DNA from 2 places in the Arthrobacter sp. NicSoilC5 genome. Region 2 is predicted to be linked to the other one. Evidence: riboswitches for the same ligand, from Rfam matches in the RefSeq annotation. Region 2 holds a riboswitch; the other holds the start of a gene.
The links. Region 2 has a riboswitch for cyclic di-AMP ahead of LDO22_RS04110 (LysM domain-containing protein). Riboswitches for the same ligand answer to the same signal wherever they lie in the genome.
Positions count from the first base shown of each region.

Region 1 (7,143 bases), 2.0 Mb from region 2:
CCACGCCCTCCAGCCCAAGGAGGTCCTCCACCGCGTCAGCAGCGAGCAGGGCCGCCACGGCCAGCACTGCGCCCAGGGCAACGGAAAGCAGCAGCGCCGACCTGGCGATGACCGGTGTCTTGGGCAGGTAGACCAACGCCTGGCCCACCCCGGCATCGGCGATGGTCTCGGCGTAGGCCATCAGCACCAGCGCCAAGGCGACGAGGCCGTATTCCTCAGGTGAGAGCAGCCGTGCCAGGACCACCGTGGTCACCAGCACGATCACCCTGCCCGAGGCGAAGGCCAGCCCCTGCCACAGGGCTCCCCGGACTCCCTTGCGCTCCAGTTCCCCCGGCGCGTACGTCATGGTTGCCTGTTCGTCCGGGTAAGCTCCCCCGCCGGGGATGAACCGGCCATGGCCGCACGGACCTCCGCCAGGTATTGGCCTGCCACGGTGTCCCAGGTGCGGACTGCGCCTGCGGCCGCCGTTCCGGCGGTGCCGTGGGAAGGCCCGGGCGGTTGCTTGGGGGCGGTGAGGTGCTCCACCACCTCGCGGACAAGAGTGTCCTGGCTGTCCCGAACGGCCAGCAGCGGATGTGCGGGAAGTTCCCTCGCGGCCACCGGCGTGGCCACCACGGGCAGCCCCGCGGCGAGGGCCTCCAGGACGGAGTTCCGGATACCCACGCCGTGTTCGTCCGGGAAAACCGCCACATCCGCGCCCTGGAACACATCCAGGATGGAAGGCACGTTGGCCAGGATATCCACCCGGGGTCCGGCCAGCGCCTGAACCGCCGGTGTGGGGCGCCGCCCTGCGATGACGAAGCGGGCGTCCGGGACCTCCCGCCACACCAGCGGCGCGATCCTGTTGACCAGTACCGTGGCGCTGTCCACGTTCGGCGCGTAGTTTAGGCTGCCTGCGAAGCACACCACGGGGGCTTTCCGCTCCCGGCGGGGACCGGTGGCCACCGCCGTGCCGTTGGGGATGCTCGTGACCGGCCTGCCCAGCGTGGCGGACCAGGCCGCTGCGTCCTGGGCTCCGACGGTCAGGAGCCTGGCCCGGGGCGGCAGCTGCCGTTCAGCGCGGGCGGCCAATTGTTCGCGCAGCCGGTAGGCGGGCCGGAAGGTACGGGCGATGGCGGTGTCCATGCCGGCCCGGATGGACCAGGGGTCCACTGTCTGCAGCACCAGGGGACCGGTGACGCAGTGGGACAGGAAGAGGGCATGGGGGCCATGGATCAGGGTGGCGTCCCGGCTTGCGGACAACCGGGCCGCGGCGGCGCGGGCGGAGGGGGTGGACCGCCGGTGCTTTCCCAATCCGGTGAGGCCGCCCATGGAGCGGGCAAAGGCCGAAAGTTCCTCGCGCGGGGCCAGTTCGTACATGGTATCGCAGCGGTTCCTGATCTCTGCCGGAACCGGAACAGGACCCGAGAAAGTCAGCAGCGTGACGGCAATGCCAGGGGGGAGGTGCAGGATTACTTCGTACGGGATCATCGAGCTTCCGTCCCCCAGTTCCGGATCCCGGTTGGGCACGCTTTCCGTCACGTACAGGAGCTTCATTGCAAGAGTGTACTGGATCACATCGTCGCCGGAGGGTTGCTTTAGGCAACCTTGAGGGAAGCCGAAAAAGGGCGACGGCGGGAGATCCCGCCGTCGCCCTTTCACCTGGGGGCGTGGCCTGCTACTGCCAGGCGCGCACGTAGTCCACCATCATCTGGGACGGCGCGCCGTAGGCCGGGTTCGTGGAGGAGGCGCCGACATTCAGCACGATGTACTGCGGGGCATTTCCGTCGTCGGTGGGGTAGGACTTGACCTTGACGCCGTCGAAGTACACGTCCGAGGAGTTTGCCATCCGGTGCAGGCCAAAGGTGTGGTACTCGTTGGCCCAGTTGCCGCCCACGCCGCCCTGGTTGTGGGAGCCGGAACCGGAGTGGTAGTTCACGGTCATCTTGGCCTGCAGGACCTCGGCGATGTCATTCTCGCCGGTGGCCGGCCACGACTGTCCGGTGGTCCAGAAGGCAGGCCAGTTGTAGAGGCCGTTGGCGTTGCCCGGGAACTTGATCCTGGCCTCGACGTAGCCGGTGGTGAACTGGAAGCCGGTCCCCGCCCCGCCCTTCGGGTTGGTGGATACCAGTCCGCCGGAGGTGGATGAGCTGAGCCCCAGGGCCAGGTTCCCGTTGGCCACGGAGACGTTCGCCGGGCTGGTGGAGACCTTGTTCATGGTTCCGCAACCGGGGGAGAACCAGCAGCCGGACCACTTCGCGGTGTCCAGTCCGGCCCCGTTGAACTCGTCGGCGAAGGTCATGGTCCAGTTCCCCGGGACCCCGGCGGGCGCAGGCGTCCCGGTGCTGGCCAGCTGTGCCGCCGCCGGCGCCACAGCGATGGGTGCTTCGGAGGGAGGGGCAGGGGCAGCGGGTGCCGGTACTGCTGCGGGGGCAGGTGCCGGTGCCTCTGCCGGCGAAGGAGCGGCGGCAGGAGCGGCCTCGACTGCCGGGACTGGCGTTGGAGCGGGGACCGGAATGTCCGGAGTTTGGGTGGGTGCGGCGCTGCCGGCATCCTCTGCACTCGCCACCCGCGCCACGTCAGCGGTTCCGTCACCGTGGGTCAGGCCCAGGCCAAGGGAACCTGCTCCGAGGAGTGCTGCGGCAAGACCGGCGGCAAGGGGCCAGCGGCGGCGCGCCCGGGCCGGAGCACCGGACTTGAAGGCCGGGGATGTCCGGGCGGGATCTGTCTCATTTTGATAACGGTGCGCTCGTTTGGCGCTGCCTTTGCGGGGTGCGGGCATGGGGATGCTACCTCTCGTCGCCTGCGGAGTTAGCTGTCGGGTTCGAATGAGGGCATGCGGCCGCGTGCTGCGGCTTCACCCCAAGGGCAGGCGCGTTGCCGTGCCCGGGACGCTTGGGTCCCCCGCCTCTGCCTGGAATCTGGTGATAATCACGGACGCGGCAGAGTTGGGCGGCATCCGGGACTGGAGCCGGCTGGGGGCGGCCCCCGGACGACCGTACACGAAAAGGGTCTGCGAATCACAATTAGGTAACGGACCTCACTGCGTTGGCGTGGCGCTCCCCTGTCGGCAAAGTGCATTGGTATGGGCGCCAGTGACGGCAGGGTTTTCCACATGGCTGAACCTGCGGCTGCTGCCCACCTCCACCGGGGCTAGCCTTGGGTCAAGCGCGAATCGCCTATCGGGTCCAAATGCACTAAGATATTGAAGTCTGTGCTGCGTCCTGCCTCCGTTCCGGCGGCAAGGCATTGCACGGAATCGCAAATGAACCTCCTGTTACGGAAATGCCGTAACCGCTTAGCCCAAAGGAGGTGGGTTCACATATGCGTCCTTACGAATTGATGGTAATCATCGACCCCGAGGTCGAAGAGCGTACCGTTGAGCCGTCGCTTCAGAAGTTCCTGAACGTCATCACCAACGATGGTGGAACCATCGAAAAGGTTGACATCTGGGGCCGTCGCCGTCTGGCTTACGACATCAAGAAGAAGTCCGAAGGTATCTACGCCGTGGTGAACTTCACCGCCAAGCCGGAGACCGCCAAGGAACTTGACCGCCAGCTGTCTCTTAACGAGACCATCATGCGCACCAAGATCACCCGCCCCGAAGAGCAGAAGGTTGTTGCTGAGTAATTCAGCACCGTCTTCATTCTTTACCCCGCAGGAAACGCACTCTTCACCCAGGATCGAACAAGGAGGCAGTAGATGGCAGGCGAGACCACCATTACGGTCATCGGTAACCTCACCAATGACCCGGAATTGCGGTTCACACCGTCAGGTTCGGCAGTAGCGAACTTCACCATCGCTTCCACCCCCCGCACCTTTGATCGCCAGTCCAACGAGTGGAAGGACGGGGAAACCCTGTTCCTCCGCGCTGCCGTATGGCGTGAAGCAGCCGAGAACGTCGCCGAATCCCTGACCAAGGGCATGCGCGTCATCGTGACCGGCCGCCTGAAGAGCCGTTCCTACGAAACAAAAGAAGGCGAAAAGCGCACCGTTATCGAGCTTGAGGTCGACGAAATCGGCCCCAGCCTGCGCTACGCCAATGCCAAGGTCAACCGCACCCAGCGCTCCGGCGGACAGGGTGGCGGCGGCTTCGGCGGCCGCAACAGCGGCGGTGGCTTCGGAGGAGGCAACTCTGGTGGAAATCAGGGCGGCAACTCCGGTGGAGGTTGGGGCGGCGGCAACCAGCAGGCTGCACAGGACGATCCCTGGGCTACGCCCGGTGTCTCCAACGCAGGCGGCTGGGGCAACGGCCCCGATTCCGAACCTCCCTTCTAAAACCCAAATAACGGCCCGGCGCCGGGACTGCCCGGGTGCGCCACGCACCCAAGGCACTGCCGCCGTCGGACCACCACCATCCCGTGGATCAATATCCACGGGCTCCCTAGAATAGGAGCTCCACGATGGCTAAGGCTGAACTCCGTAAGCCCAAACCAAAGTCCAACCCCTTGAAGGCCGCTGACATCACTGTCATCGACTACAAGGACGTAGCATTGCTGCGCAAGTTCATCTCCGACCGCGGAAAGATCCGCGCCCGTCGCGTCACTGGCGTCACGGTGCAGGAACAGCGCAAGATCGCCCAGGCAATCAAGAACGCCCGCGAAGTTGCTCTGCTGCCTTACTCCGGCGCTGGCCGCGGCTAAGGAAGGGATTAACTAACATGGCAAAGCTCATTCTGACCCACGAAGTCACCGGTCTCGGTGCTGCCGGCGATGTTGTCGAGGTCAAGGACGGTTACGCACGTAACTACCTGCTGCCCCGCAACTTCGCCCTGACCTGGTCGAAGGGTGGCGAGAAGCAGGTTGAGTCCATCAAGGCTGCCCGCGCCGCCCGCGAGCACGCTTCCCTGGAAGATGCTCAGAAGCAGGCCGCTGCACTGTCCGCCAAGCCGGTCAAGCTGGTCGTCAAGGCCGGCGAGTCCGGCCGTCTGTTCGGCACCGTCAAGCAGGGCGACGTCGCCGACGCTGTTGAGGCCGCTGGCCTTGGCAAGATCGACAAGCGCAAGGTTGAACTGCCCGCACACATCAAGTCGGTCGGTTCCTACCAGGCCAACGTCCGCCTCCACGCTGACGTTGCCGCTGTGATCGAACTGGACGTGGTGGCAGGAAAGTAATTTCCCCACTCCACGTCACGACCCCCGTCGCCGGACTCCGGCGGCGGGGGTCTTTCGTTTGTGCGGTGGTAGCCTGCTCCGGTGAACCCGAACCCCCGCCCCCGCCCCTTCCACCAAGTGGATGTTTTCGCCGGACTGGCCTACCGTGGCAACCCGCTCGCCGTCGTGCTTGATGCCCAAGGCCTGGACGCGGCGACCATGCAGCATTTCGCCAACTGGACCAACCTCTCGGAAACCACCTTCCTGTTGCCTCCCCGGGATCCCCGCGCCGATTACCGGGTCAGGATTTTCACCGGGAGCGAGGAGTTCCCGTTTGCGGGCCACCCGACTCTGGGCTCTGCCCATACCTGGCTGGAAAGCGGAGGGGTGCCGAAGTCCGACGGCTGCGTGGTGCAGGAATGCGCGGCGGGGCTTGTCCGGATCAAGCGCGACGGCGGGAGGCTGGCTTTCGCCGCGCCGCCCCTGACGCGATCCGGCCCCGTGGAGGAGCCCGTCCGCCGGCAGCTGGCAGCGGCGCTGCGGGTGGCCCCCGGCGACATCGTCGACGCGTGCTGGCTGGTGAACGGGCCGGAATGGATCGGTGTCCTGCTGCAGTCCGCCGGGCAGGTGCTGGCCCTGGAACCGGACCACGCAGCCATGGGCGACCTGAAGATCGGCGTCATAGGGCCGCATGCTCCCGGCACCGGCGCCGACTTTGAGGTGCGCACGTTCCTGCCCGGTGACGCGATGGCGGAGGACCCCGTCACCGGCAGCTTCAATGCCGGTGCAGCCCAATGGCTGATGGGAACCGGCAGGGCGCCGGAGCAGTACGTGGCTTCGCAGGGGACCGTGCTGGGCCGGGCCGGGCGCATCCATGTGAGCGCTGAGGGCGGGGACATCTGGGTGGGCGGCGAATCGACCACGTGCATCCAGGGAACCGTCCTGCTCTGATCAGGGTCCCGCAGAACCTCCGGGAATACTCCGCCACCTGCGGCAGTTCAACGGTATAGATGCAAACGCATGTATGATGATTTGAACGAGCACCAGGAGAATGCCATGGAAACCCGCCGCATCACAGTCCTCTCCGCAGGACTTGGCGTCCCCTCATCGAGCCGGCTGCTGGCCGACCAGCTTTCAGCGGCTGCTGCGAGGCAGCTTGAGGCAGGCGGCTACCAGGTGGCCGTGGACGTCGTCGAGCTCCGCGACCTTGCGGTGGACATCGCCAACAACTTCGTCACCGGCTACGCCGCCCCGAGGCTGGCGGACGTCATCGCGGGTGTGGAGGCATCGGACGGAATCATCGCCGTGACCCCGGTCTTCAGCGCCTCCTACAGTGGTCTCTTCAAGTCCTTCATCGACGTCCTGGATCCCAAGTCGCTGGATGGCAAGGCCGTCCTGCTGGGTGCCACCGGTGGAACGGACCGGCACCAGATGGTCCTGGACTACGCTCTTCGGCCCCTGTTCAGCTACCTTCGGACGATCATTGCGGCCACCGGCGTCTTCGCTGGGCCCCAGGACTGGGGAACCGCCGAGGAAGGCGGGGCATCCCTCGCGGACCGGATCGAACGTGCTGCCGGGGAGTTCACCCGCCTGCTGGAGGGGCTTCAGCCGGGCCGGAAGTCCGCCCCGCTGGAATCCCTCCCGTTCGAGCAGTTGCTGGCCGGTATTTCCGGATCCCGCTAGTCGTCCAGCAGGGCGATGAATTCCCGTGCCTGCTTGAGCGAGATATCGGAGTGCCGCGTCAGCGCCGTGGCCGCCGCCTCGGTGTCGCCGCTCCGGGCCAGCGTGCGGATCCTTCCGTAGATCTCGTCATTGAGCATGTTGCTGCTGACTTCCCGGGTCACGTCGCCTTTGCTGGCGATCGCCCGGTAGCGGTACGGGAACCGCTGCGGCTCGTCGTCGTCCTCTTCGATGACCGGTGCGGGCTCCTTGCCCACGTAGGGCTGGGGGTGGGCCGCCAACGCGCCCACCGCATCGCGTGAGGCCCGCAGCCCTTCACCGGTGACCTCGTAGTAGAGCTTGATGGCGGCCATGGCCTGGCCCTGTGCGATCAGGGCGTAGATCCGCCGGTG
Region 1 covers NZ_AP024660.1:2,912,583-2,919,725, reverse strand. Annotated here, with positions in the region: gene LDO22_RS13705 (oligosaccharide flippase family protein) at 1-346, opposite strand, end outside; gene LDO22_RS13700 (glycosyltransferase family 4 protein) at 343-1,536, opposite strand; gene LDO22_RS13695 (glycoside hydrolase family 16 protein) at 1,658-2,761, opposite strand; cyclic di-AMP (ydaO/yuaA leader) riboswitch at 2,768-2,916, opposite strand; gene rpsF (30S ribosomal protein S6) at 3,304-3,609, shown strand; gene LDO22_RS13685 (single-stranded DNA-binding protein) at 3,682-4,257, shown strand; gene rpsR (30S ribosomal protein S18) at 4,383-4,622, shown strand; gene rplI (50S ribosomal protein L9) at 4,640-5,092, shown strand; gene LDO22_RS13670 (PhzF family phenazine biosynthesis protein) at 5,174-6,022, shown strand; gene LDO22_RS13665 (FMN reductase) at 6,128-6,754, shown strand; gene LDO22_RS13660 (hypothetical protein) at 6,751-7,143, opposite strand, start outside.
Region 1: linked by a shared signal. The riboswitch ahead of LDO22_RS13695 (glycoside hydrolase family 16 protein) and the one ahead of LDO22_RS04110 (LysM domain-containing protein) in region 2 are both predicted to bind cyclic di-AMP.

Region 2 (7,143 bases):
GCAGGTTCCATAGGTCCCCGCCGCCAGCCGGGCAAGGGCCGCCTCAATCTGGTCCAGGCCCGCCGAACTCTGTTTCAGGAGCGCGGAGGCCTGTGAGAGTTCGAAGGCGATGGTGGCACCCTCGGGATCGTGCTCGTCGTCGACGTTGGAATCCTGGCGCGCCGAGTTTGCTGCCTCGATGTCCGCCCGCAGCGCCGGCAATAGTGCCAGGCGCCGCGCCCGCTCCTCTTCGAGCAGCGCACGGAACCGTTCGAAATCTGGCATGTTGACAGCCTAACGCGTCAGTCAGTACCAGTTCAGGGATACGGAGTGGTTCCAGGCCGCGCACGGGGAACCGTAGCGGTCGCGGATGTAGCCCAGGCCCCATTCGATCTGGGTGCGGTAGCTGGTGAGCCAGTCACCGCCGGCGCTGGCGTACTTCCCCGGGGGCAGGGCCTGCGGAATCCCATAGGCTCCGGAATAGGCGTTGGTGGCGGTGGTCAGCCAGTTGGACTCCTTGGTCCACAGCTGGGCCAGGCACAGGAACTGGTCCTGGCCCCACCCGTAGGCGGGCAGGCGTCCGGACGCGTAGCTTTTGGCCCCGGCGGGGTCGTTCACCGCACCGCCGGGAACAGAAGGCACGACGACGGCGGGAGGGCTTGGCGGGGCCGGTGCCGGGTCTTCCGGAGCGGGAGGGCCGGGGTTGCTGACGCCGGGATTGCTGACGGCGCCGGGGGCCGGACCGGGTTGGGCCGGATTGGCCTGGCCAGGGTCGGCAGCGGGTGCGGGCGCCTTTGGCTGCCGGGCTGCCACTGCGGCCGCCCTGGCTGCAGCCTCCGCCTGCCCGCGGGCCTGCTCCTCAGCGGCGGCACGTTTGGCCGCCTGGGCCGCCTCGTAGGCGGCCAGTGCGGCCTGGCCCTGGCGGTACTCACCCTCCATGGCCGCCGTCGTACCTTTCAGGGTGGCGAGCTGGGCGGTCAGCTCGCTGCCGTGCCGCTGCTCCTCTGCGACGCGCCGGGCCAGCGAATCCTGGGCGGAACGTGCGGCGTCCAGTTTTGCTTTCGCTTCCCCGGACAGGCGTTCCCGCTCGCTCCTGGCGGCTTTTTCCTGTTCGGTGAGGGCGGTGGCCGTCTTTTCGGCGGCGGCAGCATTGGCGACCAGGGTGGCAGTCTTGTCGCCCACGAGCTTGACCAGGTTGAGCCCCTGGACGCTGTTGGTTTCCAGGGCGTCCAGCGCGACGAAGAATCCTGCATTGGTACCGCCGGTCTTGTAGGACTGGACGGCCAGGGCACCGATGTCCTTCCGGTGCCGGGCCAGCTCCGCGTTGGCACGGGCAGCGTGGGCGGACAGGGTATCCAGGCGGGAGGTGGCTGCCTGCAGCGCGGCGTCTGCGGCGGCATAGTCGGCGGCCGAGCGCACGGCCATCCCGCCTGCTGCCTCCGAATCCGCCTCAAGGTCCGTCAGGAGTCCATTAATGGTGGCGATTTCTGCGGCTTTTGCCGCTTCGGACGATTTCGCCTCCTGCACGTCCGCCCAGGAGGGATACCCGCCGGGCGGTGGCGGCTCGTCGGCCGCCGCCGGCAGCATGGTGCCTGCGGCCAGGGCAAGGGCCAGGAGGCCTCCCTGCCAAGGGAGCCTCGCGATGGTCACGAACAGGGGCATAGTCCGGAAGCTTACCGCCGGATTCCCGCGCAACGCAGGCTGCTGTTTCCACATTGTTACCGTGCTCAACAGGAAAAGTATCAGCAGAGGTCCGCCCAGGAACGCCCTGGAATGTCCAGACGTTTGCGCAATGCGAGAGAAGAACCTCGTATGTTATCCAAATGTGACAATTGCGATGCACCTGGGTTATGGTCGACTGGTGTCCCTCTCAGACGGGACATTCCCGTCAGCATGCCGAGCCCTGCCGCTGATCATGGGATCCAACCGCTCCAGTTGGCAGGGACGGGGGAACCAAGTTTCCACGGCCATATTGTGGCCTAGGGGTTAAGTCGAATGCGCTTCCGCCTACCGCGGAGCCGCTTCCGGCCGGGTATCTCCAGCCCGAACCCGACAGCTCACCCCGCAGGCATGGGAGAGGCGATCAACCGTGTCAAAAAATTCCATTTCAGCCCGTCACCGCGCGACTCCGGCCCGCTCCATTGTGCTCGAGGGCCTCGCCGTAACAGCAAAATCCCAAGCCCGCTCGCTGGGCCGCCCGGCGCTCGCCGTTGCTGCAGCGTCCGGCATTGCCTTCGGAGTCGGCGCCCCGGCCCATGCAGGTGTATCCGGCCCGGACACCACTGAGCAGACCAGCGTCCAGGCCACCTCGGCACCCGCTGCCCCGGCCGCAGCCCCCGCTGCAGCAGCAGGCAACGTCCACACCGTCGTTTCCGGCGACACCCTTGGCGCCATCGCTTCAGCCTACGGCGTCAGCCTCAATGACGTGCTGTCCGCCAACGGCCTGGGACTGTCCTCGATCATCTACCCGGGCGACCAGATCCAGATTCCGGGCGCAGGCTACACCGCAGCCCCGGCGCCGGCCCCTGCAGCAGCACCCGTGCAGGCCGCAGCCGCCACCGCTCCGGCGAACACCGGCATGAACATGTCTTACGCCTCGGCAACCCCCGTGGCATCAACCACCGGCACCGGCACCGGCGCAGCGATCCTCGCCTCGGCCTACGGCCAGCTGGGCGTCAAGCAGGATTGCACCGCCATGGTCGAGAAGGCGCTGCGTTCCGTCGGCAAGTCCGTGGGCGACCTGGCCCCCACCCAGTTCTTCCAGTACGGCACCGTTGTAGGCGCTCCCGCCCCCGGCGACCTGATCATCACCTCCGGCCACGTGGGCGTTTACGCAGGCAACGGCCAGGTTGTCAGCGGCGGCGTCAACGGCTTCGACACGCAGGTGCACTCCATCAGCTGGCTCGGCGGCTACTCCGCTGTGCGCGTAGCCTAGTCTTCGCACTGTCCGGTGCCCTTGGCGGCCCCGGACGAAGCAGGAGGGTGGCAGCCGGGAATACCGGTTGCCACCCTCCTGTCGTTTTGCCCCCGCGGCCCGCTGCGGTCAGGTGCCGCAGAAGGTCATGTAGCTGCCGAAGTCGTCGGGCGCCCCCTGCAGGTAGCGTTCCAGGCCGGGCCGCTCGGTGAAGGGGGCGCTGACCGCCTCCAGCAGTTGCTGCAGTGGAGCCAGGTTTCCGGCGGTGGCAGCGGACAGCGCCTCTTCCACCAGGTGGTTCCGCGGAATGTAGGCCGGGTTCACGCTGTCCATCAGCTCCGGGTCAGGTTGCAGCGCCTGCCACCGGTCCAGCCAGGCATCGAGGGCGGCCAGGTCGAGGACCATGCCGCGCACGGGACGAAGGTCCCCGCGGGCCGCTTTGCCCAGGTTGCGGAAGAACAGGGTGTAGTCCACGGGTCCGTCCTTAAGAAGGTCGAGGACATCATCCACCAGGGCCCCGGCGCCGTTTTCATCGACGCTGTCCAGTCCCAGCTTGGCCGTAATCCCGCGGGTCCATGCCTGGCTGTAGTGGCCCCGGAAACTGCCCAGGACCTCCACTGCCGGGGCCACGGCCTTCTCCTGGTCCTTGTCAATCAGCGGCAGCATGGCCTCGGCGAGCCGGGCCAGGTTCCATTCGGCCAGGACAGGCTGGTTGGCATAGGCATAGCGTCCGCCGACGTCAATGGAACTGTAAACGGCGGCCGGGTTGAAGGCATCCATGAACGCGCACGGGCCGTAGTCGATGGTTTCCCCGGAGATGGTCATGTTGTCCGTGTTCATGACCCCGTGTACGAAGCCAACGAGCATCCACCGGGCCACCAGCTCCGCCTGGGCGGAGACGACCGCCGCGAACAGCGCAAGGTAGGGGTTGTCGGCATCCGCCGCGTGGGGGTAGTGCCTGCCGATGGCGTGGTCCGCCAGCCGCTTCAGGAGGTCCATATTTTCGGTGGCGCGGGCGTACTGGAAGCTGCCGACGCGCAAATGGCTGCCCGCAACCCGCGCCAGGACGGCACCGGGCAGCATGTCATCGCGCCGGACCTGCCGGCCGGTGGCCACGACGGCGAGTGAACGGGTGGTGGGAATGTGCAGTGCGTGCATGGCCTCACTGACTATGTACTCACGCAGCATGGGCCCGACCACGGCACGGCCGTCCCCCGCGCGGGCGAAGGGCGTTCGCCCCGAACCTTTGAGATGGACGTCCAGGAGGCGGCCGGCCCGGTCAGTGACCTCGCCCAGCAGCAGGGCCCGTCCGTCGCCGAGCAGGGGCGAATACCCGCCAAACTGGTGTCCGGCGTACGCCTGCGCCACGGGTGTGGCACCGGCCGGCACATGGTTTCCCACAAGGAGCCGCACACCCTCGGGGCTGCGCAGGTACTGCGGGTCGAGGCCCAGGTCCGTTGCCAGTTTCTCGTTCAGGACGAGGAGCTCAGGGCTGGGCGCTTCCTCGGCCTGCCAGGGCACGGCGAGTTCCGCCAGTTCCCGGGCGAAACGGCCATCGAAAGTGACCGTGGATTCAGCTGCTGCCGTCATGGTTCAACCCTATCGCCGTTGTTGGGGCCGCAGCCTCTGCCGCTGGTTGCCGCCGCCGTGGGACGGGGATGCGGTCAAGGTCGTTGGCGGCGATCACGGTAACCCCCGGAGCCCGTGCCTGCGCCTGTTGTTCCAGCACGGAAACGTCGTCGCCGTACCGTGCGGAGAAGTGGGTGAGCACCAGGGTGCGGGCCCTGCCGGAGGCCGCCAGCTCCCCGGCCTGCCCGGCAGTGAGGTGCAGGTATTGCCGTGCCAGGGCGTCGTCGTCGTCACTGAACGTTGACTCGGTGACCAGCAGGTCAGCCCCGTCCGCCAGGTCCTCGGCGCCCGGGCACGGCGCGGTGTCCATAATGAAGGCGAAGCGCTGGCCCGGCCTGGGTACGCTCACATTCTCCAGCCTGACTGCCCCAAGGACGCCGTCGCGTTGCAGCCGGCCCACATCCGGCCCTCCGATTCCTGCCGCCCGGAGCCGCTCCGGCAGTAACGTGCGTCCGTCAGGCTCCCTTAGCTGGTAACCGTAGGTCTCGATGCGGTGCCTCAGGGGCTGCACCTCCAGGCAGTCCGCCACGGGCCCGGCGCCCGAATGCGGGTGGAGCCGCAGGTCGATGCCGGGCGAACCCACTGCCACCAAGGCCTGCACCACCGGGTCACCCGACGCCGGATAGTGCAGGTGGACAGGGTGTGGCACACCGTCAAGGGCCATCCGGGACAGGACCCCAGGCAACCCGTAGCAGTGGTCACCGTGCACATGGGTGAGGCAGATCCTGGTGATGTGGCCGGCCGCGACGCCGGCGTGGATCATCTGGCGCTGGGTTCCCTCACCGGGGTCGAAAAGCAGCCCCTCGCCGTCCCAGCGCAGGAAGTAGCCGTTGTGGTTCCGGGTCCGGGTGGGAACCTGGGAAGCGGTGCCCAATACCACCAGTTCACGCACCGCCGGCGCCTGCCGTTCCGCCATGCAGCCCCTTGGCGTAGGCGGCCTGGCCGATGTGCTGAAGGCAGTCCCCCAGAATGCTGACCAGCCGCACTCCGAGGGTCACAGGTGGATTCCAGTGCCTGTCAACCACGCGGTCCAGGTCCGGATCAGCAATGTCTTCCAGGACCTTGGCGGTCTGCCGGTGGACGGCTTCGTAGTACTCCTGCAACAGCTCCCGCGGCGCCCTGACGGCGTCCACCTGTTCACTGGAGTGGCCGTAGCCCGTGTCGCGTTCCCCCAGCGGAAGGCCGAAACGCTTAACGAAACCTTCAGCGGTCCACACCTGTTCCAGGCCCGCAGCGGAGGCTACCTGCGCATCCTCCACCCGGCCCGTATGCCAGATCAGCCACGCGATGGAATTGCCGTTGCCACCCGGCCGGCGCTGCAGCTGCGCCGCGTCCAGCCCGTCGAGGGCCTCCCGGACCAGGCCCGGGAGCCGGTCGAAGGACTCCAGCAGCAGTTCTTTGGATTGCATGGGTCTCCCTCCCCTGCCGGCCGGGCCACGCCGGCTCGGCCCGCGGGGTTGCTAGCGTTCCAGGTCGTCGGGCTCAAACTCGCTGAGCGGCGAGCCGCCAAAATTCTCCTCGTCGTCGCTGCCGTCAGCCTCGAGGCCGGTGGGGGCTTCCCCAAAATCGACATCCGCTGCGGCCTCCCCCAGGGTGGGGGTGTCCGGCGATACCTGCTCATCGCCCGAACGGTACCGCGCCCGGGCGCTTTCATCCCGCAGCGCCTGGTCGCTCAGGAAGTCCTCCTCTTCACCGGAGAGGGCCTCGTCCTGCAGCAAGGGGTCCTCCTGCCAGCGGTCGGGGTTGTTTTCGGCAGCACCCGGGTAGCTGTCAGGCTCCCCCGATACGGGGTCCAGTTCCAGGGACGACGCCGCGCCGGGAGTTTCGTCGAGAAGCACGTCGTCCTGCTCCACGACTTCCAGCTCATCGTCCGGGACGTTCTGTTCAGTCATGATGGTGCCTTTCTCGTTGCGGTGGGCAGACAATAGTAAGCATACTGACCAACTAATGCTGATGGAACCTCAGGTGCACCCGGCAGCAAGGAGAAAGCCCATGGAAGGCAATGAACCCCTGGACGGGGACGCGGCAGATCGCTCCCGTCCGCGGTCTTTTAGCGGCCGGATGTCCCTCCTGTGGACCGACGGCCTGGGCCGGGCAAGCATACGGGCAGTCCAGACGCTCTCCCTACTGGCGCTCGCCTGGGCAGTGGTGACGGCCGCGACCAGGGTTCCCCTGGTCACCATCCCGGTGATGGTGGCCTTGATCCTGGCCTCGGCCATGGCTCCCGCGGTCCGCTGGCTTGCTGCCCGCGGCTGGCCCCGCGCCCTTGCCGTCCTGTCGTCCTTCCTGGTGATCCTGGCAGGGGCGGCCGGCGTGGTGGGAGGCATCATCACACTGGTCAGGCAGCAGGCCTCCGTCCTGGCAGCCCGGGCAGAAGCCGGTATAGGCCAGCTTCAGCAGTTCGTTACCACCGGCCCCGTGGCGCTGACGAACGACCAGATCAATGCCGCGCGGGAGGAGTTCCAGAAGTTCCTTGCCGGCGGGAGCCTGGGGGCCGACGCGTTGACAGGGCTGAGAACGGCTGGTGAGATTGCGGCCGGCTCGGTGCTGACAGCAGTCATCCTGTTCTTCTTCCTCAAAGACGGCGAGAAGATCCGGTCCTTCCTGATCGGGTTTCTCCC
Region 2 covers NZ_AP024660.1:894,296-901,438, forward strand. Annotated here, with positions in the region: gene LDO22_RS04100 (TraR/DksA C4-type zinc finger protein) at 1-264, opposite strand, end outside; gene LDO22_RS04105 (lytic transglycosylase domain-containing protein) at 286-1,641, opposite strand; cyclic di-AMP (ydaO/yuaA leader) riboswitch at 1,866-2,065, shown strand; gene LDO22_RS04110 (LysM domain-containing protein) at 2,069-2,914, shown strand; gene LDO22_RS04115 (protein adenylyltransferase SelO) at 3,023-4,483, opposite strand; gene LDO22_RS04120 (ribonuclease Z) at 4,467-5,414, opposite strand; gene LDO22_RS04125 (DUF664 domain-containing protein) at 5,407-5,931, opposite strand; gene LDO22_RS04130 (hypothetical protein) at 5,983-6,414, opposite strand; gene LDO22_RS04135 (AI-2E family transporter) at 6,584-7,143, shown strand, end outside.